One region of the Pantoea sp. Lu_F5_004 genome, then DNA from elsewhere that is predicted to be linked to it. Evidence: predicted binding sites of a transcription regulator. Region 1 holds the regulator's gene; the other holds the start of a gene.
What was found. Region 1 encodes PurR, which represses purine synthesis genes. Its sites were predicted from a motif close to CANGCAAACGTTTGCNTG; they were not measured.
Positions count from the first base shown of each region.

Region 1 (15,132 bases):
CTGGCAGGCAGGTTGCGCAGAGGCAACAACAGTTTGTGCGCTTGCGGCACGCTGCATGGCGTAACCCATCAGCGCCAGCACAATTGTCACCGTCATCATCAGTGTAGTGGTAAATAGCGGCTGCGTTAAACCGGCCGATACCGCCAGGCTGGCAGCGAAACAGAGTCCTAACTGCAGTGTATTCTGCAACGCGGCGGCTTTACCGGTAGCTGTCGGGAAGGGCATCAGCGCACTGGACACCACAATCGGATAGATCGCGCCGTTAGCCAGCGCCATACCGCAGAACGGAACCATCAGACTCACCAGCGTGCTGCTGCCAGCAAGCGCAACAGCAAACAGCGCCAGGATGCTCAGGCTGTAGACGCCCAGCAGCCAGGGCAGCAACTGTGCGCCGTTAAAGCGGTTGAGCAGGGTGCGACAGCCGAAACCGCCAATTAAAAAGGCGAGCGTCTGGGGCACATAACTCAGACCGATATCGGCGGGCGACAGACCCAGATCCGCCAGAATAAAGGGCGATCCGGTCAGCCAGGCAAAGAAGCTGGCGGAGCAGGCGGAATAGATCAGCACGTTGCCGCTGTAGACCCGGGATTTAAGCAGCGTGAAAAAGCCCGGCTGCGCACCTTTTTCTCCCGCTGCCTTGCGCACGGTGGGCAGACGCAGCGTGGTCAGAATCAACGCCACCGCAATCAGGGTCAGCACCAGGAAAATCGAACGCCAGTGGAAGTGGCCGATCAGCCAGGCACCCAGCAGCGGAGCCAGCGCCGGAGAGAGCGCAACCAGCGGCATAATGGTGGCAAAGACTTTGTTAGCGCGTGCTGCAGGATAGCGATCCACCACCAGCGCCTGCCAGCTTACGGCAGCGGCACAGACACCAATCGCCTGGACAAAACGCAGCGCCAGCATCAGATAGATATCATTCACCCACAGCATGCCTGCGCAGCCAGCGCCAAACATGGCCAGTCCGGCCAGCAGCACCGGTTTACGGCCGATGCGATCGGAAAGCGGTCCCCAGAAGAGCTGACCCACGGCGAAGCCGCCCAGGAAGAGACTCATACTGGCGCTGATCAGACCGGGTGAAGTGTTAAAGGTTTGCTGCATCGCACCAAAGGCGGGCAGGTACATATCAGTGGCTAAAAAGCCCAGCATGCTCAGCAGGGCAAGGTAGGGCATAAACCCTTTATTCGACAGCATCTGATTCTCATTTTTGCAGGATAAACGCGGCAGAGTGTAAAAGGTGCGTTTGCTGCTGTGAAACGGTAATATTTGCCGATTGCTGTTAAAATTTTTGAAGGAAAATTATGTGGTCAGAATATGCATTAGAGGTGGTTGACGCTGTCGCCCGTGGAGGGAGCTTCAGCGCCGCCGCGCAGGAGTTACATCGTGTGCCCTCTGCCATCAGCTATACGGTGCGTCAGCTGGAAAACTGGCTGGCGGTACCGCTGTTTGAACGGCAGCATCGCGAAGTGGTTCTGACCCCGGCGGGTGAGCATTTTGTCCGGGAAGGACGCAGCGTCATCAAAAAAATGCTTGCCACCCGGCGACAGTGTCAGCAGCTGGCTAACGGCTGGCGCGGCCAGCTAAGCATAGCCGTTGACCGTATCGCTAAACCTCAGCGCACCCGACAACTGGTCAAAGATTTCTATCGCCACTTTCCCGATATGGAGCTGATCATCAGCTATGAAGTCTTTAACGGCGTCTGGGATGCGCTGGCCGATGGCCGGGTGGAAGTGGCGATTGGTGCCACGCAGGCAATACCGGTGGGCGGACGCTTTGCTTTCCGGGATATGGGCACGCTTAACTGGCGCTGCGTGGTTGCGCCCGACCATCCTCTGACACAGGCGAGCCAGATAGATGATGACACGCTGCGTAGCTGGCCGTCCCTGGTGCTGGAAGATACTTCACGCGCACTGCCGCGTCGTATGACATGGACGCTGGATAACCAGCGCAGGCTGGTGGTGCCGGAGTGGCAAACCGGGCTGGAGTGCGTGCAGGCGGGATTGTGTGTGGCGATGGTGCCGGGCCATCTGGCCAGGCCACTGCTCGACAGTGGCGAGCTGGTTGAACTGACGCTGCCGGTGGCGTTTCCGGACAGCCCATGCTGCGTCAGCTGGGCAGAGGATCGCGCATCACCGGCGACAGGCTGGTTGCTCAGCTATCTGGGTGATGCGCAAACGCTTAATCAGGAGTGGTTAAGCGAGCATTAACGGCGATAGTCGCGGAATGGGCCATCGGCCACGGAACGGCGCTCAATCAGCGTCGGATGGACCTCAATCGTTTGTGACACTTCGCGCTTACTGGTAATGCGGTCCAGCAGCATTTCCAGCGCTTTCTCACCCAGCTGGGCTTTAGGCTGATGCACCGTGGTCAGGGCCGGTGCAAAATAACGGGCGTTGCGCACATTGTCATAGCCGATCACCGAAATATCCTGGGGGACGCGCAAACCCATCTCGTCGGCGGCGCAAATCGCGCCCATCGCCATGATGTCACCGCCACAGAAAACCGCCGTCGGACGCTGCTTCTGCGACAGGATCTGCTGCATCGCCTGATAGCCTGACTCCGGCTCAAAGTCACCCTGCACAATCCACTCGGCGCGTGGCTGAATACCCGCTTCTTCCATCGCCTTCAGGAAACCAGCATGACGTCCGCCACCGGTGTTACGCTCCATCTGACCGGGGATAGCACCAATATCCCGGTGTCCGCGTTCAATCAGATAGCGTCCCGCCAGATAGCCGCCCTGGAAAGCATTATCCAGTACCGTGTCGGTGAAGTCGGCGCGCGACTCGCCCCAGTCCATTACCACCATCGGGATATTGCGATTCTCTTCCAGCATCTGCAGCAGATCGTCCGGATATTCAGAGCACATCACCAGCAGCCCATCGACGCGTTTCTGCGCCATCATGCTGAGATAGGCGCGCTGTTTTTGCAGATCGTTATGCGCATTACCCAGAATCAGCGTATAGCCTTTGTCAAAACAGTGATTTTCAACCGCTTCGATAATTTCAGCGAAATAGGGCGCTTCGCTGGAGGTGGCAAGCAGGCCCAGTGTCTTGGTGTGGTTCACTTTCAGGCTGCGCGCCACGGCGCTCGGCGAGTAGTGCAGTTCTTTAATCGCCTGCCAGACCGCGTTGCGCGTCTCTTCAGCCACAAAGCGGGTTTTATTGATGACGTGCGAAACGGTGGTCGTTGAGACGCCAGCGCGTTTCGCCACATCTTTAATTGTTGCCATGAAAATCGGACTCCAGTGCTTATCTAACTCTATGATAAGCGTAGTGTTAAACGTTTGCGTCTGCTCAGGGTTTTTTCCGCAAAAATGCAGCTTTCCTGGCCAGTAAACAGGCCGCTGGCGTAATAAAAACGCCTGAAAACGTGCGCAAACGGAATCAGGGTTGCGCGCGTTGCGCAACAAAGGCGGGATTCTAACAAGGCTGAACGGATAAAACGAGATTTTTACCGGGCCCTGTGGGAAAATGCGATACCCCTGCTAATTGTGTGACTAAGGAGGAAGCAATGAGTACCGATCTTAAACTGGCTTTAATGACCACCGCGGGCTGTCTGCTGATGATTGTGGCCTTTAGTTTTACCGCTATTCTGCACTAATAAAAAAAGCCGGGATTATCCCGGCTCTCTTCTGGTTGTTCCGCTGCTCAGCGTATGGTTTTCGGCGTCATCACCCGACGGGCACCAATATAGTGGCGCTGCCAGTAATCTTCTCCTAACGCGCTGATCTGAATATCTTTGCCGGTGCGTGGCGACTGGATAAACTTGCCATCACCCAGGTAAACGCCGACATGGTCCGCAGTACCGCGTCCATTGATACGGAAGAAGACCAGATCGCCTTTCTCCAGCGACTCACGCTTGATCGGCGCGGCGTCACGCAGGTGGTACATCTCGTTAGCGGTACGTGGGATTTTAAACTTCACCAGATCTTTATAGGCGTACCAGACCAGGCCGCTGCAATCGAAACCGGTATGGGGAGAGGTACCGCCCCACTGATAGGGTTTACCCAACTGACCCATCAGCTTGGTCATCGCGGTTTCGCGGGCCTTCTGATAGCGCTGACGGTGAGATTTGCTCATCTTAATCGTGCCGGTCTCGCTGGTGGTGACCTCAGCGGTTTTCAGCAGGCGCTGATGACCATAACGTTTTTTCTCTTTGTTCTTACTGAGACGGGCGGTTTTTAGCGAGGTCTTCTTAGCAGGCGTCTGTTTCGCGGTGAGTTCGACTTTTTTCAGTTTTTTTGTTTTTAATTTTTGAACCGGGCTGAGGCGAGTCTTTTTCGTCACCGTTTTCACCGGGCGACGCTTGCGACGCTCATCTTCGCGTGCACTCTTTTTCTCTGCTTTATGCGTACTGACGTTCACCGGCGCGTGAGGCGACGCAGCGGCGATGTTGAAAAACAGTTGCGCAAAGGCCAGCATGAAAAACGTAATGATTAAACGCATAGTCCGTTGATTAGTTAAGTTGTCAGGGCCACTACGCACCGCGACAAAGTTGAGATTAATCTGATCCAGGATCAGCGCCCAGGCCATTCTAGTCCAGTTCTTTTAAAAACTGTAATGCCTTTTAATATTAATCTTTGCAACTCACATAATCGTGCTGAAAATGAACATTTTCAGCGTCTTATATCAACGAAATTATTACGAATTATTAATCTGTTACCTGCTGTTAATAATCAGGTATTCAGGTGTTCCGGAGCATGACTTAACAATGATGGCGATTTAATCGGGCAGCGATCAAAATCTCGTTTTCAGTCACGCTGCGAAGTCGCTACAATAAACAAACACGATGTGACGAATTAAGGAAGGCAATTATGAGTACTGTAGAAAAAATTCAGCGCCAGATCGCAGAAAACCCGATCCTGCTGTACATGAAAGGTTCCCCGAAACTGCCAAGCTGCGGTTTCTCTGCACAGGCGGTGCAGGCGCTGTCAGCCTGCGGTGAGCGTTTTGCTTACGTGGATATTCTGCAGAACCCGGACATTCGTGCCGAGATGCCGAAATTCGCTAACTGGCCAACTTTCCCGCAGCTCTGGGTCGATGGCGAGCTGGTCGGTGGATGCGACATCATCGTTGAGATGTTACAACGTGGTGAGCTGCAGACGCTGATCAAAGAGACCGCAGAAAAATTTAAAGAAGCAGAATAAAAAAAGGCCGACATCATGTCGGCCTTTTTCATTGCGGCATCCCTTATGCGGATGTCGTGGCTTCTGCATCGCCTTCCGCGAAGGGCAGTGGCCAGCCGCCTAACCGTTTCCAGCGGTTCACCAGCTCGCAGAACAGCGTTGCCGTCTGCTGAGTGTCATAGAGCGCAGAATGCGCCTGCGTGCTGTCAAACTCCATTCCCGCCGCAATACAGGCCTTCGCCAGCACCGTCTGACCCAAAACCAGCCCGCTCAGGGCCGCGGTGTCAAAGGTGGCAAACGGGTGAAACGGATTGCGCTTCAGGCTGGCTCGTTCCGCCGCCGCTGACATAAAGTTCAGGTCGAAAGTGGCATTGTGCGCCACCATAATGGCGCGATTGCAGCCGCTGTCTTTAATGCCCTTACGCACCATTTTGAAAATAGCGTGCAGCGCCTCATATTCACTGACCGCGCCGCGCAACGGATTGCTGGGATCGATGCCGGTAAAGGCCAGAGCTTCGGGATGCAGCAGCGATCCGACAAAAGGTTCGACGTTGAAATGCAGCGTCTGGTCAATCTGAATCCATCCCTCTTCATCCATCTTCAGCGTGATAGCGGCAATCTCCAGTAACGCATCGGTTTGCGCATTGAAACCCGCGGTTTCAACGTCGATCACCACCGGATAGAAGCCACGGAAACGTTGATTGAGTGCATTAGGGGAATTCGATTCAGACATCAGGATCTCGTTGCAGAAAAAGGGCAGCGCGTATTATGGCAAAAAACGGGGCCGGGTGCAGCAGATGAAGCGCAGAGAAGGGGATTCAGCCCACCCGATCGGGCAGGCTGACAGGCAGGTTTAGTTGCCGAGGCCGTTACCGGCATCTTTGTTTTCGATCAGCTCGATTTTGTAACCATCGGGATCTTCAACAAAGGCAATAATGGTGGAGCCGCCTTTAACCGGGCCAGCTTCACGCGTCACGTTGCCGCCATCTTTGCGGATACGTTCGCAGGCCGCTGCTGCGTCATCAACGCCCAGCGCAATATGACCATAGGCATCACCGAGGTCATACTTATCGACGCCCCAGTTATAGGTCAGTTCGATCACCGCACCTTCGCTCTCGTCGGTGTAGCCCACAAATGCCAGGGTATATTTGTATTCGGTGTTTTCGCTCTGACGCAGCACGCGCATGCCCAGCACACGCGTGTAGAAATCGATTGAACGTTGCAGATCGCCAACGCGCAGCATGGTATGAAGTAAACGCATAACATCCTCTTTTAAATAAAACGCCATCGCCCGATGACTCAGGCGCTAAGTATAGCGATGAAAATCGCTATTGAATAATGGCTGCCGTCATCATCCCGGACGGCAGCCCGAACCGGTTACAGCGTCGGGTAGTCGATATAACCTTCCGCGCCGCCGCCGTAGAAGCTTTCCGGACGCTGTGGATTGAGTGGGGCATCCTGCTGCAGACGCTCAACCAGATCCGGGTTAGCAATGTAATCGCGACCAAACGCAACCGCATCGATCAGACCGCGACCAATCAGGTCATCCGCTTTCTCAACGGTATAGGCACCGGCACCAATGATGGCACCCGGGAAGAGATCACGCACTTTCTGACGGAAGGCGTCGGTATAAGGCTGACCGCCGGCCCAGTCTGGCTCGGAGAGGTGCAGATAGGCGATATTGCGTTTTGCCAGCTCGCCGATATACCACAGCGCCGCTTCCTCTTCATCCGGGCCGTTGTCCAGATTCTGGAAGCTGCCGATAGGTGAGACGCGAATACCAATGCGATCGGCTGACCAGTTAGCGATCACCGCATCAACCACTTCCAGCGCAAAGCGGCCGCGTTTTTCGATGCTGCCGCCATATTCATCAGTACGCTGGTTTGAGCCTGGTGCCAGGAACTGGTGCATCAGGTAACCGTGCGCCGAGTGCAGCTCAAGCAGGTCAAAGTCCGCTTCACGCGCGTTGGCTGCGGCCTGGCCAAAATCTGCCACGATCTGCTTAATCTCTGGCACTGTCAGCTCACGCGGCGTTGAGGTATCTTCGCGATAGACGCTGCCATCTTCAGCACGCAGTGAGGTACGGGTGCCAGCGGCAATCGCCGATGGCGCAACCGGTGCTTTGCCTTCCGGCTGCACGCTGTTATGTGAGATACGACCGGTGTGCCATAACTGTACTGCGGTGTGACCGCCAGCCTGATGCACGCCTTCGTTAATCGCTTTCCACGCTGCAATCTGTGGCTGAGTATGTAAGCCTGGCGCACCGGCATAGCCTTTCGCCTGGAAAGAGATCTGGGTCGCTTCGGTGATGATTAAACCGGCGCTGGCGCGCTGGCGATAATATTCAGCCATCATCGGGGTAGGGATGTCGCCTGGCTCAATGCTGCGCAGACGGGTCAGCGGTGCCATAAATACGCGGTTTGGGACAGTAATTGCACCGACTTTTAGCGGACGAAACAGCTGGGTACTCGCCATAATAGCTCCTGATTAGTAGACCAGTCGTCTACAAACATGTTTTTTAAAAATCAGTGGCGTTCAAGCCACTGTTCGATGGTACTCAATGCCAGACGCAGTGGCTGCGCCTCGCGGGAAATTTTGCTCTGCAGGCTGGCACCCAGCCACAGCAGCGACAGCAATTCCGCCATCTGCGCGGGGGGCTGCGGCAGGCTCAGCGACTCCTGCTGCTCTGCGGCAATCAGGGTCCGGGCGTAGAGTGCCGTGATCTTTCCGGCACCCTGCTGCAGTGCATCACGCATCGGCTCTGAGAGATCGCACACCTCCGCGGAGACTTTGACGCCCAGACAGCCTACGATGTGGCCCTGCTGAACAAACAGATCAACGGCAGCACGAAAGTGGTTAAGCAGGCGCTCACGCGGCGTGCCATCGGTCTGGTTAAGCTGCAACGCCACATCCTGCAGGTAACGCGCAAAATAGCGTTCCAGTAACGCCACGCCAAACGCCTCTTTAGAACGGAAGTAGTAGTAGAAGGAGCCTTTCGGCACCGCCGCCTGCGTCAGCAGTTCGCTGAGGCCCATTCCGGTAAAGCCGCGTTGCAGACAGAGTTGCTCACCTGTCTGGAGCAGGTGTTCGCGGGTTTCGTTGCGTTGTAGCGTCTTATTCATGGCAGTGAGATTAGTAGACCAGTCGGTCTAATGCAATGCAACCCTTTATATTTGGCACAGAGTGTTCACTCCTGAGTCAAAGAACAGGATTAATTCTGGCCGGGTGGGGCTTACTTCCTGCGCAACCAGGCTACGCTTTTTACTGGACTGTTTATTCTGTGAATCCGGAGGCGTGGTGGCTGAGCAGCTTGAGTTTTTCCCGGTTCCCAGCCCCTGTCGCGGCATCTGCCAGACTGATGCGCGCGGCTACTGCCTGGGATGTTTACGCAGCCGCGATGAGCGGTTCAACTGGCTGCGCTTCAGCGATGCGCAAAAGCGTGAAGTCATTCGTCTTTGTCAGCAGCGGCGTCAGCGTCTGCAACGGCAACAGAAAGGCGAGGAGCCGCACGCGCCACAACAGCCGGAGTTATTCTGACGACTTTGCGCTTTCCGTTATACTCTCTGACACGCTAATTTCAGCCAACGCGCAACAGGGAGAACGTCATGTTAGAACCGCAAGCCATCGCTTCACAGGGGCCCGATTTTTCACCGCTGGTCATGGGGTACTGGCGTCTGATGGAGTGGGGGATGTCACCACAGGAGCGGGTCGCCTTTATTGAGCACCATGTGAGGCTCGGCATCACCACCGTTGACCATGCGGACATCTACGGTGACTACCAGTGTGAGGCGGCGTTTGGCGAGGCACTGAAACTGGCACCTGGTTTGCGCGACCAGCTACAGATTGTGACCAAGTGCGGCATCGCCACCCGCGCCCAGCCTGAGCATCAGATAGGCCACTACATTACCGACAAACGTCATATCCTTCAGAGTGCTGAAAACTCACTGCGCCATATCCATACCGATCGTCTCGACCTGTTGCTGATCCATCGTCCCGATCCGCTGATGGAGGCTGACGAGGTGGCCGAAGCCTTTATGGCGCTGCATCACAGCGGCAAGGTTCTGCATTTTGGCGTTTCCAACTTCTCACCATCACAGTTTTCCCTGCTGCAATCCCGCCTGCCGTTCTCGCTGGTGACAAATCAGCTGGAGATCTCACCGGTGCAGCAAAGTGTGCTGCTGGATGGGTCGCTGGATCAGTGTCAGCAGCTGCGTATTCGTCCGATGGCCTGGTCCTGTCTGGGTGGCGGCCGCCTGTTTAACGATCCCCATTTCCAGCCGCTGCGTAACGAACTGGAAGTCGTGCGGCAGGAAACCGGTGCCACCAGCCTGGATCAGGTGGTCTATGCCTGGATACTGATGCTGCCATCTCGCCCGCTGCCAATCATCGGCTCAGGTAAAACGGCGCGGGTCAGCGAAGCCGCCGGGGCACTGGATTTATCCCTGTCGCGTCAGCAGTGGTTCCGTATTCGCAAGGCGGCGCTGGGATTTGATGTGCCCTGAAGCGTAAAACTGCGTCAATCTCCGGCAAAATAGCGCAACAGCGACCAGACTTATCTCAAACCCTGGTATGCAAATGGAGTCACCATGAAAATGAAAGCAGTTGCCTTATTCGCACTGATCGCCTGCGGCTCAGCACAGGCTGCCAGCGAGCAGGTTACGATCCATCAGGTTACCGCTGAAGGGATTGGAAAATCGCTGGGCACCGTTAAGATTGACGAGACACAGTATGGTCTGCAGTTCACGCCGGATCTGCAGGGGCTTCAGCCAGGCATTCATGGTTTCCATGTCCATGCCAAAGGCAGCTGTGAGCCGGGCGAGTCTGAGGGCAAAGTGGTCGCCGCCGGTGCGGCGGGTGGGCACCTTGATCCGGCCAACAGCGGCAAACATCTGGGGCCTTATGCAGAGGGGCACCTGGGCGACCTGCCCGCAGTCTATGTCGATGACAAAGGCAGCGCCACTTATCCGGTGCTGGCGCCGCGTCTGAAATCGTTAAAAGAGATCAAAGGCAAAGCGCTGATGGTGCACGTCGGCGGTGACAATCATGCAGACCATCCTAAACCGCTGGGCGGTGGCGGGGCACGCTACGCCTGCGGTGTCATCTGAGTTTCCGGGCGGCAGGCGATGGCCGCCCGCTTTTCTCCTGCCTGTTTATGAATTGTTGTACCATCCCTGACATTTCCCCCCTATGATATTGATTCAGGTAAGAAAGCGTGATGGGGAAAGGAGCAGGAAAATGAAATTCAAGGGCGCATTACTGCTGTGTCTGCTGCTGGTGGGATGCGATAAACCCAATGATACGCAACTGGTCACCGAAACCGGACGCGAACTGCAGCGCACCATTGATACCAACCCGATGCGTATCACCTGTGAAAAGATCGCGAAGGGTCGTGAATGGCTGAGCCGCAATATGGTGCATAAGCTGGAAGCGCAGGGTTGCGATCAGGTCTTTCGCAGCGCCACCGAAACCAATTTCACGGATAGCACCATCTATCGCCGCACCATGACTATGGTGTGCGGTGGCATTCATGGTCAGAGTTTTACCGGTACCGAACTGACACGCCGGTTTATCTTCTCACCCGATGAGAAAGTGCTGGTGATTGAACCGATGACCGAAATGGATAAAACCCGCTTCGAAGGCCATAAAACGCTGCAACAGCTGCAGGATGATTTTAACCGGCAACAGCAGCAATATTGCCAGTGATCACTCCGGCACCGCCTGCTTCAGTTGTGCCAGTGAGCAGCGTAACCGCCAGATAATCCCCGCCAGCTCGCTGGCCTCGTTGCTTTCCCGCGCCAGTAATGCGGTGATGGTCTCCTCCAGCTCCGTCAGCATCCGATCCAGCGAGCTGTGGCGGACGCCTCGGCTGCTGATAATCTGCTGTAAATCTTGCAGGCAGTGATCGCGAAACCCCATCAGTGCGGCTGAACCGGTGCGCCATTCACGCAGCTGCCAGACAATATGCGAGCAGTTGAGCAGCACCACGCCCCAGCGCAGTAGCCAGACGCGTGCCTGCTCGTCCCGGCTGTGACTGAGCTGGCTGATACGGTGGTAAATCTGCGATTCGAAGCGGCTCTCGCTGAGCCGGGGCCGCTGCCGCAGCTGATCAAGAAACGTCAGCCGCAGCGCCCGGATATGTCGTCGGCTGCGCCGCGCATCGGAGCTGGGTCGCAGAATCTGGAACGCCAGCCAGGCGAGCAGCACCCCGCAGACTTTGGCGATGTTATCGTTAAAGAAGTCCTGATAATCCCAGGTGGGCGGGTTAGTCACCGCGATAAACGAACCCATAAAGACGATGAACTGTCCCCACATCCCGGCGCGCTGTTTCTGCTGCAGCTTAAAGAGTTGCAGCGTCACCAGCAGCGGGAACAGAAACAGCAAAAACTGCCACAGCTGACTAATCTGCACCATCAGCCCAAACTTCATCACAAAACTAAACGCAAACAGCCACAGCAGGGTTTTCAGCAGCAGCGTGACGCTGCCGCCAGGTGAGGGTGATGAAGCGTAGAGCACACAGGCTATGGCGGTTAAGGTGAGCGCGGCGGCACCGGAAGACCATTGCGTATTGATCCAGAAGGCGCAGCCCAGCACGATAACGCAGAAAGTACGCAGGGCGCTCCAGCCCGCCTCGGCACTGTCACTGTCGCGCGCCAGCGCCGGAACCGGCGGTGGCTGAAAGCGGGTGTCGGCATCGGCGCGATCCAGCAGGCGGATCCAGCGCTGCACGTTGAGGTACATCCAGCAGAAGTAACGCAGCCGCTGACAAAAAGCGCGCTGCCGGTAGTCGCCATCCGCTGCCGGGGTTACGCTGCGCAGGATTTGCGCCAGACGATATTTATCACACGCCGGTTTCGCCAGCTCCGCCAGCAGTTGTTGCAGCGCCTCAAACAGCGCCTCTGGCGCGTCGGGCCAGTTCAGCAGCATACGTCGCAGGCTGGAGAGCACGCTGGTGAGTCGCAGCTGCTGGTGCAGCACATAGTTCAGCACGTTGTTCTGTCGGCGAAAGCGGTAGTGGCTCCAGAACGCCTGAATCCGCAGCAGATTCATGGTCAGGATCTGGCTGATGACATTTTCATGCGCGGTCCGGATGGTCTCGCTGGCTGAGGGCTGCAGCAGTAACACCGCATGTTCCAGCAACCGGGCATGCATCTGTTTCAGTGAGGTAATCAGCGTCTCACCATCGGAGGTACTGGGCAGTACCATCATCATCAATCCGGCGCAGAGAATGCCGGAGATCACCTCGCAGACACGTGCCTGAGCGATGGTCCATAGCGAGGTGATATCGGTGATATTAACGCTGCTAAAGGCGATGATGGCGGCGGTGTAGCCCGCCAGCGAAAAGGCGTAGGCGACGTTATTCTGGTAGTGGTTCGCTATGCCGGTGCAGAGCGCCAGCCAGCCGGCAATGGCGAAGGTAAACAGCCACGGCTCATTAAGCGTATGTCCGGCGATCAGCAGCGCAGCGCTGGCCCCCATCAGACTGCCAACGATGCGCCCCAGGCTTTTACTGATCGCGCCGCCGACGGTGGGAAAGCTAATCACGGCGGCAGAGGTCATTGCCCAGTACGGCTCATCAAGATCCAGTGCGTAGGCGATGCTCAGCGCCAGACACATCGCAATAGCGTTTCGCAACGCATAGCGCCACTGGCCGGCGTTAGCCTTAATCCAGGGCAGTTGATCCCAGGCCAGCCACTGAAAATTCATGGCTGGATGGTGATGGTGCAGCTGGTTCCCGCCACCAGGTCTGCATCGGCAGGGAGCGGGTCGAGACGAATGCGCACCGGTACCCGCTGCGCCAGCCGCACCCAGGGCACGTTGGGTTTGATATCGGGCACCAGGCCGCTGTCGGTCTCAATGCTCTGGTCATAGATGGCGCGGCCAATGCTATCCACCTGACCCTGCAGCCGCATGCCATTACTGTAGAGCACCACCTGGGCCGCTGCGCCTGGGTGAATATGGCGCAGTTTGGTCTCTTCGAAGTAGCCCATTACGTAGTAAGAGTGGCTGTCGACCAGAGCAAACAGAGGCGAACCCGCTGTGGCATAGTTGCCGGGACGCAGCGTCAGATTGGTGATCCAGCCATCCGCCGGTGCGGTCAGCGTCGTCTGCTGCAGATTCCAGCGCGCCCGTTCCCACTCCGCCTGTGCCGCTTTGGTGCTGGCGGCCGCCGCGCCGGCGCTTAATCGCGCGGCATCAAGGTCCTCTGCGGAGATGATGTTGCGCGGCAGACTGCTGCGACGGTTAAATTCATGCTGCGCTTTCGCGAGATCCGCCTGCGCTTTGCTGAGCTGGGCGGCGGCATTGTCGAGCGCGATCTGCCACGGCACCGGGTCCAGCGTTAACAGCAGCTGGCCCTGATGCACAAACTGATTGTCTCTGACCTTCAGTTGCGTAATCCGGCCCGACACCTGAGGCGTGATATCCACCAGCTCTGCCCGTACTTTCCCGTCACGGGTCCAGGGCGACTGCATGTAGTAGTTCCAGAGCCAGCCACCGGCCAGCAGCGCCAGGGCAAACACAATCAGCGTGGAGAAGTATTTTACCGCGTTAAATTTCATATCGATTATCCGTGACCGATGAGCCAGAGTGCGGCGGTAACGCACAGCACAAACAGGGAGAGATCAAACAGGGTGGGATGCCAGACATCGCCGGAGTAGATCCAGCCACGCACCAGAGGGTGGATCAGCAGCCAGAAAAAGAAGCCGAGGATCACCGCTTTGAATATCGGCGGGAAAAACAGTGAGGCGCCCACCACCAGATCGGTCAGCGGATTCGCACCTGAAAAAGCAGGAGTGAGCACGTGATAACATCCTTCGTTAACCCAAACAGCAGAGTGAAAGCGCTGCCACGTTATGGTGGCCTGGTCCGGGATTTGTAATTTGTCCTGTAAACTCGCAGAATAGTGTAAAATCTGGCTTGATAGCTAGCAAGCTAATTATAAGGAGATGAAATGGATACGCCCCTCGGAACGGATTTATCTCGCCTGGTGCGCATCTGGCGCGCGTTGATTGATCAGCGGCTGAAGCCGCTTGAGCTGACTCAGACTCACTGGGTGACGTTGCACAATATTCATCAACTGCCGCCCGAACAGTCGCAGATTCAGTTAGCCAAGGCGATTGGTATTGAACAGCCTTCGCTGGTGCGCACGCTGGATCAGCTGGAAGAGAAAGGATTAATCACCCGTTCGACCTGCGCCAACGATCGTCGTGCCAAGCGCATTAAGCTGACGCAGCAGGCCGAGCCGATTATCGAACAGGTTGAGAGTGTGATTGATGAGACGCGGGATGACATTTTGTCCGGCATCAGTCGGGAAGAGATCAGTCAGATGGTGACGCTGATCGCCCGGCTTGAGAAAAACATTCTCGAACTTCAGCATAAAGAGAAATAAAAAAACCGACGCCCAGGCGTCGGTTTTTTGTTTAGCTTCATTAGCGAGGTGAAACCGTCACCTGGCTGCCGTTGGATGCCATCACAACACGCTGGCCAACAGAGTAACGCGTGGCGGCCTGTTTCTGAACCACCATGATGGTGTTGCCATCATCCTTACGGATTTCCAGCTCAACGCCATCGGTTTTATTGACTGCGCCCTGTACGCCCTGGCCTGCTACGCCACCCAGAACCGCACCACCGGCTGTCGCCAGGCTACGTCCGCTGCCGCCGCCAATGGTGTTGCCCAGGAAGCCACCCAGCACCGCACCACCGATAGCACCGATGACATTGCTCTCATCGCCGCCCTGGATTTTCACCGGACGTACTGAGACTAAGGTACCGTACGAAACGCTCTGCACCTGCTTAGCTTCACTGGCACTGTAGGTATCACCCGACAGCGTACTGGTATTGCTACAACCTGCCAGCATAACACCGGCCAGAGCGACCACAATTACACGCTTAATCATTTGAAACTCCTTTAGTCGAGAAGGTGCCACGTTTACCGCTGTATCCTGCTCACAGTATAAGACACAAACCTGGCAAATTAATCCCTGTCCGAATAAAACACGGCTGGACGAAGC
Region 1 covers NZ_CP194946.1:2,279,889-2,295,020, reverse strand. Annotated here, with positions in the region: gene punC (purine nucleoside transporter PunC) at 1-1,191, opposite strand, end outside; gene punR (DNA-binding transcriptional activator PunR) at 1,299-2,204, shown strand; gene purR (HTH-type transcriptional repressor PurR) at 2,201-3,226, opposite strand; gene ACR8BN_RS10620 (YnhF family membrane protein) at 3,508-3,597, shown strand; gene ACR8BN_RS10615 (C40 family peptidase) at 3,645-4,442, opposite strand; gene ACR8BN_RS10610 (Grx4 family monothiol glutaredoxin) at 4,808-5,143, shown strand; gene rnt (ribonuclease T) at 5,187-5,855, opposite strand; gene gloA (lactoylglutathione lyase) at 5,976-6,383, opposite strand; gene ACR8BN_RS10595 (alkene reductase) at 6,500-7,597, opposite strand; gene ACR8BN_RS10590 (TetR/AcrR family transcriptional regulator) at 7,648-8,244, opposite strand; gene ACR8BN_RS10585 (DUF1289 domain-containing protein) at 8,420-8,659, shown strand; gene ACR8BN_RS10580 (aldo/keto reductase) at 8,728-9,624, shown strand; gene sodC (superoxide dismutase family protein) at 9,709-10,227, shown strand; gene ACR8BN_RS10570 (hypothetical protein) at 10,358-10,825, shown strand; gene ACR8BN_RS10565 (FUSC family protein) at 10,826-12,826, opposite strand; gene ACR8BN_RS10560 (efflux RND transporter periplasmic adaptor subunit) at 12,823-13,680, opposite strand; gene ACR8BN_RS10555 (DUF1656 domain-containing protein) at 13,686-13,922, opposite strand; gene slyA (transcriptional regulator SlyA) at 14,073-14,510, shown strand; gene slyB (outer membrane lipoprotein SlyB) at 14,551-15,018, opposite strand.

Region 2 (15,132 bases), 1.5 Mb from region 1:
CTGCAGCAGCCGCTCGACCTGCGCCTCACTGAGATCTTTCGGTAAACGCTGCGGCAGTTTTGGTGCTGACAACAGCGCGCTGGGATCGTCCGGGCGCAGCTTTTCGCGGTAAAGATACTGGAACAGGCGACGCATGGCGCTGAGCAGCCGCGCTGAGCTGGTCGCCTTGTAGCCGCCTTCCAGCCGTTCAGCCAGAAACTGCTGCAGATCCAGCGGCGCCACGCTAAGCAGCGTCAGCTGATGATGCGCCAGCCAGCCGGTCAGCGTCTGAAGATCCTGGCGATAAGAGGAGAGAGTGTTCTGCGCCAGATTGCGTTCAATCCAGAGCGCATCAAGAAACTGTTCTGTCAGATCGCTGTCCTGCACGTTATCTCCGCCGTCTGGTGTAAAATCATGCTCATTATGCCTGATTCAGCAGCGCTTCTGGTACAATTGCGCCAAAGTCAGTATTTACAGAGTGTTATCTGCATGAAAATCGGTCTTTTTTACGGTTCCAGTACCTGTTACACCGAAATCGTAGCGGAGAAAATTCGCGATTTTATTGGCGAAGAGTTAGTGACGCTGCATAACGTGAAAGATGACGACCCGCGCCTGATGGAGCAGTACGACTTGCTGATCATGGGCATCCCGACCTGGGATTTCGGTGAGTTGCAGGAGGACTGGGAGGCGATCTGGCCGCAGTTGCCCGCGCTGAATCTGCAAAACAAGATTGTCGCACTGTATGGCATGGGCGATCAGATTGGCTATGGCGAGTGGTTTTTAGATGCGCTCGGCATGCTGCACGATTTGCTGCAGCCGATGGGGGTACGTTTTGTCGGCTACTGGCCGCTTGAAGGCTATGAGTTCACCAGCCCGAAACCGCTGAGTGCCGATGGCTCGCAGTTTGTGGGTCTGGCGCTTGATGATGTGAATCAGTTCGAGGTCACCGATGAGCGCGTTGAGCAGTGGTGCGAGCAGGTGTTAACCGAAACCGCCGGACTGCTCTGACGGCCCTTCTGCCGGTGTCGAACCGTAGCCTGAACAGGTTCGCGGCTTTAACCACCCTTGCCTGTCATTATTGAACCGCAGTGCAGGCAGATAAACGGCTTAAGACGCTTTGCCTGCCCTACTGCCATTAATGCCGCGCCGGGCTGAAGCAGCAGGCGCGTAACGCCCGCCATTCGCCAGGCTGCATATTGTCCTGCATCAGCCACCAGCGCAGCGTGGCACCCTGTTCGCTCTTCGCCACCAGCAGCACGCCAACGGGTAACCAGCGTAGTGGCTGAGTTGGCCGCCAGCGTTTTCCCTGCCAGCTCCAGCAGTGGACGCTTTCCCGCTGTAACGTACCCTGCCGTTGAATCAGTCGCCAAACGCTGCGCCAGCCCTCCGCCAGCAACAGCAGAATAATCGGCGCTTTAACCAGCCAGCCGCCTGCAGGCAGCGTCATCAGCACCACGCCAGTCACGGCTGCTATCAGCCAGGCGCAGACTAACCCGCACGCCAGACGAGAGGGCCGCAGCTTACATTGCCACCGGGCCGCGAGCATGGTTACGCTGCTGGATCAGGTTCACCATCCGCTTAAGCTCCGGATCCTTTGGCTCACCGTGATTCATCAGCCAGTTAAACAGATCGGGATCGTCACTCTTTAGCAAATCCACAAAGACCTGCTTATCGGTGTCGCTCAGCGTCTCATACTCAAATTTGAAGAACGGCATAATAGCCACATCCAGTTCCAGCATGCCGCGACGGCAGGCCCACTGAATGCGTGATTTATCATTAATATCCATGCATCAATTTCCACAATTCACAACGTGGCGCCTAGTGTAACCTGGTTTAATGCCGCTCGCAGGCGCAGCGTCGCATGCTGTGCAACCTGCCACATTTCAGGCTGGATCTTTTCAGGGTTATCACGCCTTTTGTGCGCCGTTTTCCGTAAACAGGTTGCATTGCCAGTCGGCTCTTTTAACATTAAAGATATTATTCCGGATGAACCTTCTTATACAGGATATCTCCATGCCCACATTTACTTTACCGCCGCGTCAGCCTGCCGCGTCGTCTCGTCTGCCGTTAACCCTGATGTCACTGGATAGCTGGGCGCTGGTTTCCATTACCGGCGCCGACAGCACCTCTTACCTGCAGGGGCAGTTAACGCTGGATGTCGCCGCGCTGGATGCCGACCACCATTCGCTCGCCGCACACTGCGATGCTAAAGGCAAAATGTGGAGCAATATGCGCCTGTTCCATCGCGGTGAAGGCTATGCCTATCTGATCCGTCGTGAACTGCGCGACACCCAGTTGCCTGAGTTAAAGAAATACGCCGTGTTTTCGAAAGTGTCGATGGTGGCTGATGATGAGTCAGTATTGCTGGGCGTGGCCGGCTTTCAGGCGCGCGCCGCGCTGGCAAATCTGTTTGATAGCCTGCCCGACAGCGAAAAACCGGTGGTGCAGCAGGGAGAAACCACGCTGCTGTGGTTTGCCCATCCGGCCGAACGTTTTCTGATTGTCACTTCGCTGGCCCAGGCAGAAGCGCTGAAGCAGAAGCTCAATGACGATGCACAGTTCAATGACAGTCAGCAGTGGCTGGCGCTGGATATTGAAGCGGGCATTCCGGTGATTGATCCCGCCACCAGCGTGCAGTTTATTCCGCAGGCTACCAATCTGCAGGCGCTGGATGCTATCAGCTTTAAAAAAGGGTGCTATGCCGGTCAGGAGATGGTGGCACGGGCGAAATATCGCGGCGCCAATAAACGCGCGCTCTACTGGCTGGCGGGTCAGGCAAGTCATCTGCCCGAAGCCAATGCCCCACTGGAGTTGCAGATGGGTGAACGCTGGCGTCGAACCGGCAGCGTGCTGGCTGCGGTGCAGTTAGATGACGGGATTAGCTGGATTCAGGTCGTGATGAATAACGATCTGGAGCCGGACAGCGTGCTGCGGGTGGAAGGCGATGAAGGCGGACATCTGACCAGTCAGCCACTGCCCTACTCGCTGGATGAGAGCTGATTGAGCGTATGGCCCTTCCGTTAAGGGAAGGGCCAGTACCGCAATTCAGAGGCTCAATTCAGCGCACATAAAAGTAGATAGCGCAGAAGTGGCAGAGACTGCCGCCCAGCACGAACAAATGCCAGATGGCGTGGTTAAACGGAATGCGGCGCGCAACATAGAAAATCACCCCCAGCGAATAGATAATCCCGCCTGCGGCAAGCAGCCAGATGCAGCCCGGCGGCAGGATCATCGCCAGCTGATAAACCACAATCAGCGACAGCCACCCCATACAGAGATAGGTCACCAGCGACAGCGCTTTAAAGCGATGCGCAATCGTGAGCTTGAACAGAATACCGGCCAGCGCCAGCCCCCAGATCACCGCCATCAGTCCATATGCCAGCGGCGTCCTCAGCCCCACCAGCAGAAACGGCGTATAGGTGCCGGCAATGAGCAGATAGATGGCGCAGTGATCGAACTTTTTCAGCCAGGGTCTGGCCGGGCCAGCCGGAATAGCGTGATAGAGCGTCGAGGCCAGAAACAGCAGGATCATGCTGCCACCATAGAGGCTGTAGCTGATAAAAGTGATGGTGTCGGCCTGCCTCTCGATGGCCTGATTGAGCATCAGTATCAGACCGACAATGCCGAACAGGCAGCCAAGACCGTGACTGATACTGTTGGCAATTTCCTCGGCGAACGAATAGCCCGCGGCGTGTTGATGTTTGTGAGAGAGTGTGGGGGTCATAACAGGTTCCTGAGCAGCTCCATAGCGGTGATATCGTTATCCAGCGTAGCCAACAATTTTTTCAGTGTACACTTGTACGCTAAAATTATCGTGGTGAAATTCACTATCCCTTAAACCGGGTGATGAATCTGGTAAACTGGCCGCCAGTCCACTGTTCAACGAGTCATCCATGTTTTCGCATAGCGATCTCGCCCGCCTTAACGATCTGGAAATGCAGGTCTATCAGTTCATCATTAAGCACCGCGAAGGCGTCAGCTACATGACGATCCGCGAGCTGGCTGAGCAGGCTGGTGTCTCCACCACCACCGTGCTGCGTTTCTGTCGCAAGATGGGTTGTGAAGGCTGGTCGGAATTCCGCATCCGCCTGCGCTTAAACGAACAGCAGAGTGCGCCAATGCTCAACACGGCGGGCGTCAGTGAAATGCTGAGCTTTTTTAAGAGCATCAATAATCCTGAGTTTGAACAGCTCATCGCTGAGGCCGCGCAGAAGATTAATCAGGCTGAGCGGGTCTTCTTTATTGGCGTCGGCACCTCCGGCAGCCTGGCAAAATATGGCGCACGCTTTTTCTCTAACCTCGGTAAATTCAGCCACGCGATTGACGATCCCTATTATCCGGTCAGTCCCGATCTCTATGAAAACGCCATTGCCCTTATTTTATCGGTTTCCGGTGAAACGGAAGAGATCCTGCGCATTGCCAGCCAGTTCAGCCTGAATAAGTGCAAAATCATTGCGATAACCAACACGGAGAGCTGCTCGCTGGCGAAGATCGGTGATTTCAACCTCTGCTACCATGTGCCAATCATCCGTATGGCGGACAATTCCGACATTACGACTCAGGTGCCGGTGACCTATATTATTGAAGCAATCGGCCGCCAGCTGGGGAAATAAAACAGCCTGTTTTTTGGATGTAACAAACGCATTTATTGCCGCGCTGTTATATCGTGACTTTCATTATTGCCTTGCTACACTCAGCTCAATTTCAATATCCGTAATGGGGTGAAGCATGAGTGCAGAATTGCAGTTACCAAAAGGCTTTCTTTGGGGCGGAGCGGTGGCAGCGCATCAGGTTGAAGGCGGCTGGGATCAGGGCGGCAAAGGCGTCAGCATTGCTGATGTGATGACCGGCGGTTCACATGGCGTTGACCGGGTGATCACCGACGGCGTGCAGCCGGGTCATTTCTACCCGAACCACAAGGGTGTGGAGTTTTACTCCCACTACAAACAGGATGTCGCGCTGTTTGCCGAGATGGGCTTCAAATGTTTCCGCACCTCGATTGCCTGGACCCGTATCTTCCCTAACGGTGACGAGCAACAACCCAACGAGGCGGGCCTGCAATTCTATGACGACCTGTTTGATGAACTGCTGAAGTATGGCATTGAACCGGTCATCACCCTTTCGCACTTCGAAATGCCTTATCACCTGGTCAAAGAGTATGGCGGCTGGCACAACCGCAAAGTGGTCGACTTCTTTGTGCGGTTCAGCGAAGTGGTGCTGAACCGCTATAAAAGCAAAGTGAAATACTGGATGACCTTCAATGAGATCAACAACCAGCGTAACTGGCAGTATCCGCTGTTTGGTTACTGCTGTTCAGGCGTGATCTTTACCGAACATGAGAAACCTGAACAGGCGATGTATCAGGTGATGCACCACCAGTTTGTTGCCAGTGCAAAAGTGGTGAAACTCGGCCACGACATCAATCCTGACTTTCAGATTGGCTGCATGATCGCCATGGTGCCGGTCTATCCCTTCTCCTGCCACCCGGACGATGTGGTGCTGGCACAGGAATCGATGCATCAGCGCTATGTATTCAGTGACGTGCAGATGCGCGGCTACTATCCGGCCTACACCCTGAAAGAGTGGGCGCGCAAGGGTTACGACATTCAGATGGAAGCGGATGATGCCGAGACGCTGCGCCAGGGCTGTGCAGACTATGTCGGTTTCAGCTACTACATGAGCAACGCGGTGAAAACCGATGCCAGCGGCGTTGACGATCCGATCACCGGCTTTGAAGGTGTGGTGAAAAACCCGCATGTGAAAGCGTCAGACTGGGGCTGGCAGATCGATCCGGTTGGCCTGCGCTATGCCATGAACGAGCTGTATGAGCGTTACCAGAAGCCGCTGTTTATTGTTGAAAACGGCTTTGGTGCTATCGATAAGCCAAACGACAATGGCGTAATTGAAGATGATTACCGCATCGACTATCTGCGTGCGCATATCGAAGAGATGAAGAAAGCCGTGGCGTATGATGGTGTTGAGTTAATGGGCTATACGCCGTGGGGCTGCCTCGATTGCGTCTCTTTCACCACCGGCCAGTACGACAAACGTTACGGCTTTATTCATGTGAATAAAAACGATGATGGCAGCGGCGATTTTTCTCGTGGGAAGAAAAAGAGTTTCAGCTGGTATCAGCAGGTTATCGCCAGTAACGGCGAAAACCTGTAAGTCATCACGCCGCATCAGCGGCGAAGTGAGTTAACGCCCACCGGCAGCGTCAATGATGCTGCCGGTGACGTAAGAGGCCGCGTTGCTGGCCAGCCAGACGATCGCTTCCGCCACCTCTTCTGCTTCACCGCCGCGTCCCATCGGGATCACACTGGCAAGCCTGTCTACTCTGCCTGGCTCTCCGCCATCGGCATGCATCTCTGTATAGATAAATCCCGGACGTACGCCGTTGACCCGAATCCCCTGCTGCGCTACTTCCAGCGACAATCCTCTGGTCAGCGTGTCCATCGCCCCTTTTGAGGCGGCGTAATCGACATATTCGCCAGGCGCACCGGTACGCGACGCTGCCGATGAGACGTTGACGATGGCTCCGCCCTGACCGCCGTGATGCGTGCCCATCCGCTTCACCGCCTCACGACAGCAGAGAAAAGACCCAATCACGTTGGTGGCAAAGACCTTATGCAGTCGTGCCACATCCAGCTGCTCGGTGCGACACTGCTGAAACAAAATTCCGGCGTTGTTCACCAGCAACGCCAGCGGTTCAGACTGCTGGTCGAGCTGCGCAAACATCGCCATCACCTGGGCTTCATCACTGATATCTGCCTGAACAGCAAAGGCTTCACCGCCCTGCTGCCGGATCTGCGCCACCACCTGTTGAGCTTCCGCTTCGCGCTGACGGTAGTTCACCGCAACCCGATAACCCCGGGCGGCCAGTAACAGCGCTGTGGCCCGCCCGATACCGCGGCTGCCACCCGTAACCAGTGCCAGTTTCATGCTGATTCTCCAGAAAAAAGGGCCGACGAATCGGCCCTTTGTGGTTAACGTTTGCCTGCGGGGAAATTACTGATAGTCGCTCATCGGCACGCAGGAGCAGAAGAGATTACGGTCGCCAAACACATCATCCAGACGTTTTACCGTCGGCCAGTATTTGTTGTGGCTGCCCGCCGGGAAGACTGCCAGTTCACGGCTGTAAGGATGTGACCACTCACTGACGATTTCCAGCTGTGTATGCGGCGCATTAACCAGTGGGTTGTCATCCAGCGGCCATTCACCTGACGTCACCCGATCAATCTCCATGCGGATCGCCAGCATCGCGTCGATAAAGCGATCCAGTTCGATTTTGCTCTCCGATTCGGTCGGCTCCACCATCAGCGTGCCCGCTACCGGGAAGGACATCGTTGGTGCGTGGAATCCGTAATCGATCAGGCGCTTAGCAATATCCAGCTCACTGATGCCGGTCTGCTCTTTCAGCGGACGGATATCGAGAATACATTCGTGCGCCACGCGACCGTCACGGCCAGTGTAAAGCACCGGATAGGCAGACTGCAGCCGGCGGGCAATGTAGTTGGCATTCAGAATCGCGACCGAGCTGGCCTGTTTCAGCCCTTCTGCGCCCATCATGCGAATGTACATCCAACTGATTGGCAGAATGGATGCACTGCCAAACGGCGCTGCGGATACGGCGCCCTGCTGCGTCAGTACACCGTCGATCTGCACCACGCTGTGTCCCGGCACAAACGGGGCCAGGTGCGCTTTGACGCCAATCGGTCCCATACCCGGACCGCCGCCGCCGTGCGGAATGCAGAAGGTTTTATGCAAATTCAGGTGCGAGACATCCGCGCCGATATAGCCAGGCGTGGTGATGCCAACCTGCGCATTCATGTTCGCGCCATCCAGATAAACCTGACCGCCATACTGATGCACGATCTGGCACACTTCGCGAATGGTCTCTTCATAAACGCCATGAGTTGACGGATAAGTCACCATGATGCAGGAGAGTTTGTCGCCCGCCTGAGCCGCTTTTTCACGCAGGTCGCCAAGGTCGATGTTGCCCTGTTTATCGCAGGCCACCACCACCACGTCCATGCCCGCCATCTGGGCTGAGGCCGGGTTAGTCCCGTGCGCCGAGCTCGGGATCAGGCAGAGATGACGATCGCCCTCGCCACGGCTTTCGTGATAGCGGCGGATCGCCAGCAGTCCGGCATATTCACCCTGCGCGCCGGAGTTTGGCTGCATACAGAGTGCATCATAGCCGGTGAGCTGCACCAGCCACTGCGAAAGCTGGCCGATCATCTGCAGATAGCCGGTAGCCTGCTCAGCCGGGCAGAATGGATGCAGCTCCGCAAATTCCGGCCAGGTGATCGGGATCATCTCTGCCGCGGCATTGAGCTTCATGGTGCAGGAGCCCAGCGGGATCATCGCCTGATTCAGCGCCAGATCCTTTTTCTCCAGGCTGTGCATGTAGCGCATCATCTCGGTTTCGCTGTGATGACGGTTGAACACCGGATGGGTCAGGATCTCGCTGTGGCGTTGCAGGCCAGCAGGAATCGCGTGGCTTTCGCTGGCCACTTCGCTGTCGAGCTTTTCCAGGTCCTGACCGTGTTCATCACCCAGCAGAATGGCGAACAGCGCCAGAATATCTTCGCGGCAGGTGGTTTCATCCAGCGTGATGCCCACGGCGTTATGGATGTCGCTACGCAGGTTAACGCCAAAGCTCAGGGCACGGTTCAGCACGGCGCCTTTATCCGCCACCTCCACCGTCAGCGTGTCGAACCAGTGCTGATAGCGCAGCTTCAGGCCGCCCTGTTGCAGTCCCGCCGCCAGAATGTTGGTGAAGCGATGAATGCGTGAGGCAATGCGTTTCAGGCCCGCCGGGCCGTGGAACACCGCATAGAGACCGGCGATGTTTGCCAGCAGCACCTGCGACGTACAGATGTTGGAGTTGGCCTTTTCACGGCGGATATGTTGTTCACGGGTCTGCATCGCCATACGCAGCGCCGTGTTGCCCGCCGCATCACGTGAAACACCAATGATACGGCCTGGCATAGAGCGTTTATGTTCGTCGCGGCTGGCGAAAAAGGCCGCGTGAGGGCCGCCGTAGCCCATTGGCACGCCGAAGCGCTGAGCTGAACCAAAGACAATGTCTGCACCCTGTTTGCCCGGCGCTTCCAGTAACACCAGCGACATAAAGTCCGCCGCCACGCTGACCACCACTTTGCGGGCTTTCAGTCCGGCAATCAGCGCGCTGTAATCGTGCGCTTCGCCGGTGGTGCCCACCTGTTGCAGCAGTACACCAAACAGGTCGTCATGATCGGGCGCTTTGTCCGCGCTATCAATAATCAGTTCGAAGCCGAACGTCTCCGCCCGGGTGCGGACCACATCCAGCGTCTGCGGATGGATATCATCGGCAATGAAGAATTTATTGGCATTTTTGAGCTTACTGACGCGTTTTGCCATCGCCATTGCTTCAGCGGCAGCGGTTGCTTCGTCCAGCAGTGAGGCGGACGCGATATCCATGCCGGTGAGATCCAGCGTCAGCTGCTGGAAGTTCAGCAGCGCTTCCAGACGGCCCTGGGAGACCTCAGGCTGATACGGGGTATAGGCGGTGTACCAGCCCGGATTCTCCAGCATATTACGCAGGATGACCGGCGGGGTGATCACCGCGCTGTATCCCATACCGATCCAGGATTTGTAACGCAGATTCTGGCTGGCAATCGCTTTCAGTTCGGCCAGAGCCTGCTGTTCAGTGGCGGCTTCGCCAACCGCTGGCGGGCCTGGCAGCTGAATGTCTGCCGGCACAATCGTGCTGATTAATGCTTCCAGCGAACGGGCACCAATAGCGTCAAGCATCTGCGCCTGCTGCTCAGGTGAAGGACCGATATGGCGCTCAATGAATGCACCGTTGTGTTCAAGCTGGCTGAGAGTCTGAGTCATTAGCAGTAAATCCTGAATCGGGCTGGGGGAACCGGAGAGCAAACATAAATCTGCGGCCTCTTTGTGAGGCCGCCTGACGACTACTCGTCGATGGAGGCTTTGTAAGCATCCGCATCCAGCAGCGTGTCGATTTCAGACGCGTCGCTGGCTTTGATTTTGAATAACCAGCCGCCTTCATAAGGCTCGCTGTTGACCTGCTCCGGTGAGTCAGTCAGTGCTTCGTTGACCGCCACAATCTCACCGCTGATCGGCGCATAGATATCTGAAGCCGCTTTAACGGATTCCGCGACCGCGCACTCTTCACCGGCGGCAAACGTCGCGCCCACTTCCGGCAGATCGACAAACACCATATCGCCCAGTAGCTCCTGCGCATGTTCAGTGATACCCACGGTGTAGCTGCCATCTTCTTCTTTGCGCACCCACTCGTGGCTGTCGCGGTACTTCAACGTATTCGGCACATTGCTCATTGGCCATTTCTCCTGAATAAAATTTACTGAGCGACCGGTTTACCGGCGCGGACAAAAACGGGACGGGTAACCTGGACCGGCATCTGGCGGTTACGGATCTCAACGATGGCGGTGCTGCCGACTGAGGCCGGTACGCGCGCCAGGGCGATGCTGCAACCCAGCGTCGGTGAGAAAGAGCCACTGGTGATGATCCCCTCCTGCGGCTGCCCCTGGTCATCGGTGAAACGCACCGGCAAGCCGTTACGCAGCACCCCTTTTTCTGTGAGGATGAGTCCCACCAGCTTTTCGGTACCGCGTTCACGCTGCAGTTCCAGCGCTTCCCGGCCGATGAAATCGCGGTCAGCAGGTTCCCAGCAGACCGTCCAGCCCATGTTGGCAGCCAGCGGTGAAACGCCTTCATCCATCTCCTGACCATACAGATTCATACCCGCTTCCAGACGCAGCGTGTCGCGTGCGCCCAGTCCGGCAGGTTTTACGCCAGCGGCCAGCAGACGCTGCCAGAAATCGGCCGCCTCGTCTGCGGGCATAGCAATCTCATATCCGGCTTCGCCGGTATAGCCGGTAGTGGCGATAAACAGGTCACCCGCCTGCACACCGAAAAATGGCTTCATGCCAGCAACAGCCTGACGCTGCTCCTCGCTGAACAGCGTCTGTGCCTTCTGCTGCGCCTGCGGACCCTGCACGGCAATCAGCGCCAGGTCGTCGCGTTCCGTCAGCGTAATGCCATAGCCCTGCGCGTGTTGCGTGATCCAGGCGAGGTCGTTTTCACGGGTGGCAGAGTTCACCACCAGCCGGAAGAACTCTTCGTTCATAAAGTAAACAATCAAATCGTCAATGACGCCACCCGAGGCATTCAGCATCCCGGTGTAGAGCGCTTTGCCTGGCTGGGTCAGTTTTGCCACATCATTTGCCAGCAGGTAGCGCAGAAATTCACGGGTACGCGGGCCTGTCAGGTCGACGATGGTCATGTGAGAGACATCAAACATACCTGCGTCGGTGCGCACTACATGATGTTCATCCATCTGGGAGCCATAGTGCAGCGGCATCATCCAGCCATGAAAATCCACCATGCGGGCACCGCAGGCCTGATGCTGTTCAAACAGAGGTGTTTGCTGAGTCATAACCATCCTGTGCAGAAGCGAGTGAGTGCAAAAATGCGCCGGGATTCAGTGCCGACGCAAACGTTCTCTTAGGGCTGACGTTACCACCGAATCTGACGATTAACCATAAGCAAACCGGGGTCGAAAGCAGAGGCACAGCCTAACCAGGAACGGCTGCCAACAGGATATAAAACTGCAATTTTGTGATTAATCGCGCAATAAATGCAGGGATTTTAAATATACGCAGCAAATTTATGCGGGATGGCATTCAGGATGTTAAAAAAATCCCGCGCTCAGCGGACAGAAGAATGAGAAAAAGTAATGCGAATTAATCCGCAAAATTAGAATAAATCAAACGAAGACCTCTGCTGGTGCAGCGTTGCCTTTTTGTGGTGCAGAGCGGTGTCAGGCATAAAAAAGCCAGCAGAAGCTGTAATGCCTGTCAGTTAAGCGGCAGGTGATAATGCAGTCTGGTGCCGGGCCTGCTCTGAAACTTCAGTGTGTATTGTTAAAAAGGGCACGAGAGTGGAGGCCTGAGCGCCTCTGCTGCTGAAAGGGCTATCCGCAGCGCTGAGGCGTGACGGTGGGTCAGAAGTCCACGCCGGGAAGCGTGGAGAGTTCGGGGCCGGCCAGGGAGGGCCGATCCCCGAACGGTTCGTCGGCACGACGTCAAAGCCGAAGGTACCGCGTGAGCGGCGCGAGGACGGCCCGGCAGCAGCAGAGGTGCGCTGGCCCGCACTGCGGCTCGCTCGCCCATAAAAAAAGCTGCCACGTTTGACCGTGACAGCCTTTACAAATCTAATCTTAACTGCTCAGCATTACAGCAAAAGCTGGCTTAACAGAAAAGCGAATTTAGCGTAGCCAGGCGGGCAGATCATTCAGGCCCATCGCCTGCTTCAGCATCATGGGTTTAACACCCGGCAGGCGATCAGCCAGTTTCAGACCCACGTCGCGCAGCAATTTTTTCGCCGGATTATTGCCTGCGAACATTTCACGGAAGCCCTGCATTCCCGCCAGCATCATCGCGGCGCTGTGTTTACGGCTGCGCTCATAGCGTCGCAGATAGAGGTGCTGACCAATATCTTTGCCCTGCTGATGCAGGCGGCGAATCTCACCGATCAGCTCGGCGGCATCCATGAAGCCAAGGTTAACGCCCTGACCCGCCAGCGGATGAATGGTGTGAGCCGCATCGCCCACCAGCGCCAGACGGTGTGCCGCGAAATTGCGGGCATAGCGCGCCACCAGCGGAAACGATTTGCGCTCGCTTTCCAGCTGGCACAGGCCGAGCCGCATATCAAACGCCACCGAGAGCTGCTGATTGAACAGCGCTTCCGGCATGGTTTCCAGACGGCTCGCTTCCTGTGGCGAGAGCGACCAGACGATGGAACTGAGATGCGGATCCTGCATCGGCAGGAAAGCCAGAATGCCGTCGCCGTGGAACACCTGGCGCGCTACTGCGTCGTGCGGCTTCTCAGTGCGGACATTTGCCACTAACGCATGGTGATCATAATCCCAGAAGGTCAGCGGAATATCGGCTTTGTTGCGCAGCCAGGAGTTAGCGCCGTCAGCGGCAATCATTAATCGCGCACTTAACATGCTGCCATCCTGCAGGGTAACAAAGGCTTCGTTGTCACCAAACGCGACCTGCTGTAACTGCGAGGGTGCCATTATCGTCACGTCGCTGCAGGCGCTGGCACGTTGCCAGAGCGCATTGTGGATCACCGGATTTTCGATGATATGGCCCAGATGCGACAGGCCCTGCTGCTCATCATCAAAGGCGATGGAGCCGAAACTGTCCTTATCCCACACTTCCATGCCGTGATAAGCGCTGGCGCGCAGCGAGAGAATGGTCGACCAGACATCCAGCTTCTGCAGCAGCCGTTCGCTGGCGGCATTGATTGCCGACACGCGAACTGACGGTGACGCACTCAGCGCCAGCGGTGGCTCCGGTGATTTTTCCAGTACGGCGATGCGCAGTCCGCTGCCCTGCAAGCCGCAGGCCACCGCCAGTCCCACCATACCGCCACCGGCAATCACCACATCAAAAGTTTGCATCTGAGCCTCTTTATTAACGCTTAACCCAGCCAAGCGTGCGCTCAGCCAGTTGATTTCTTAACCACGGCAGATGATCCATCGCCAGCAGGCCCAGGTTACGTCCTGCCACCAGCGGACCATAGCGATTCGCGAAGACGCGAACCAGTCCGTCGGTGATACCGATGGTGGCGGCGCGGTCGGGCTGACGACGCTGCTGGTAATGATGCAGCACCGCATAGCTGCCGGGGTCCTGCTGCTGCCGATGGGCGGCTGCCAGCGTTTCAGCCAGCGACATCACATCGCGCAGGCCCAGGTTGAAGCCCTGCCCGGCAATCGGATGCAGCGTCTGCGCCGCATTGCCCACCACCGCCACGCGATGCGTCACTGGCGACATCGCCCGGTGCAGCGCCAGCGGGTAATACTCACGCTGGCCGGTGTGGGTGAATTTACCCAGCCGCCAGCCAAAGGCACGCTGCAGCTGGCTGAGGAATTCGGCCTCGCTCCACTGCTCAATGCGTTCACGCTGCGAAACCGGATGACACCAGACCAGCGACAGGCGATTGCCGGACATCGGCAACAGCGCCAGCGGGCCATTTTCGGTAAAACGTTCAAATGCCCGGCCCTGATGAGGCAGCGCGGTGGAGACATTGGCAATCACGGCAAGCTGTTGATAGTCGTCTCTTTGCCACTGAATGCCGCACGAAGCCGCCAGCGCAGATCGCGTGCCATCCGCCGCCACCAGCAGTTTGCCGCTGAGTTGTTCGCCACTGTCCAGCGTCACCTCAACCTGCTGCTCACGGCGGTTAGCCTGGGTAACACGAGCCGGACAGCGCAGCGTTACACCGGGTGCTTTTTTCAGTTCCGCAAACAGACGCTGACCGACGTCAAACAGCTCGACAACCTGTCCCAGCGCCGGAATAGCGTAGTCAGCCGCCGCCAGCGACACAAAACCGGCGTGACCGCGATCGGAGACATGAATGTCGGTAATCGGCGTGGCACAACGGGCGATGTGCTGCCACAGATTGATGTCCGCAAGCTGCTGGCAGGTACCGGCAGAGAGCGCAATAGCGCGGCCGTCGAAACCGGGATGCGCCCGGCTGCCGGGCTCGCTGCTTTCAATCAGCGTTACCGGCAGTGTGCCCTGGGTCAGATGGGAGATCGCCAGCGCCAGCGTCGCCCCGGTCATGCCGCCACCGGCAATCAGAATCGTCATGCCTGTTTTGCCGCCGCCATCAATGCTTCAATCTCATCCGCCTCTTTCACGACGCTGTCGGTGAGATTTTCAATGCCATCTTCAGTGATCACAATGTCATCTTCGATTCGGATACCAATGCCGCGATACTGCGCGGGCACGTCGGCATCCGGTGCGATATAAAGACCCGGCTCGACGGTTAACACCATGCCCGGTTCCAGTACGCGGTCGCGGCTCGGGGTACCGTAGTGGCCGACATCGTGAACATCCAGCCCCAGCCAGTGGCCCAGGCCATGCATATAGAACTGACGATGGACTTCCTCGGCGATAAGCGTATCGACGTCGCCCTCCAGAATGCCCAGCTCCACCAGCCCGGTGACCATGATACGCACCACTTCATCATTCACTTCACGAATGCTGATGCCCGGCCGGAACAGTTCAAGCGAGCGGTTGAGGCAAGCCAGCACGATGTCATAAA
Region 2 covers NZ_CP194946.1:825,311-840,442, reverse strand. Annotated here, with positions in the region: gene xerD (site-specific tyrosine recombinase XerD) at 1-366, opposite strand, end outside; gene fldB (flavodoxin FldB) at 469-987, shown strand; gene ACR8BN_RS04010 (protein YgfX) at 1,115-1,525, opposite strand; gene sdhE (FAD assembly factor SdhE) at 1,500-1,766, opposite strand; gene ygfZ (tRNA-modifying protein YgfZ) at 1,993-2,979, shown strand; gene trhA (PAQR family membrane homeostasis protein TrhA) at 3,038-3,703, opposite strand; gene ACR8BN_RS03990 (MurR/RpiR family transcriptional regulator) at 3,873-4,592, shown strand; gene ACR8BN_RS03985 (6-phospho-beta-glucosidase) at 4,708-6,147, shown strand; gene ACR8BN_RS03980 (SDR family oxidoreductase) at 6,178-6,921, opposite strand; gene gcvP (aminomethyl-transferring glycine dehydrogenase) at 6,988-9,861, opposite strand; gene gcvH (glycine cleavage system protein GcvH) at 9,942-10,328, opposite strand; gene gcvT (glycine cleavage system aminomethyltransferase GcvT) at 10,352-11,449, opposite strand; gene ubiI (FAD-dependent 2-octaprenylphenol hydroxylase) at 12,281-13,483, opposite strand; gene ubiH (2-octaprenyl-6-methoxyphenyl hydroxylase) at 13,497-14,675, opposite strand; gene pepP (Xaa-Pro aminopeptidase) at 14,672-15,132, opposite strand, start outside.
Region 2: a site for PurR is predicted at 11,503-11,520, ahead of gcvT (glycine cleavage system aminomethyltransferase GcvT). Genes of this name have one in related genera too.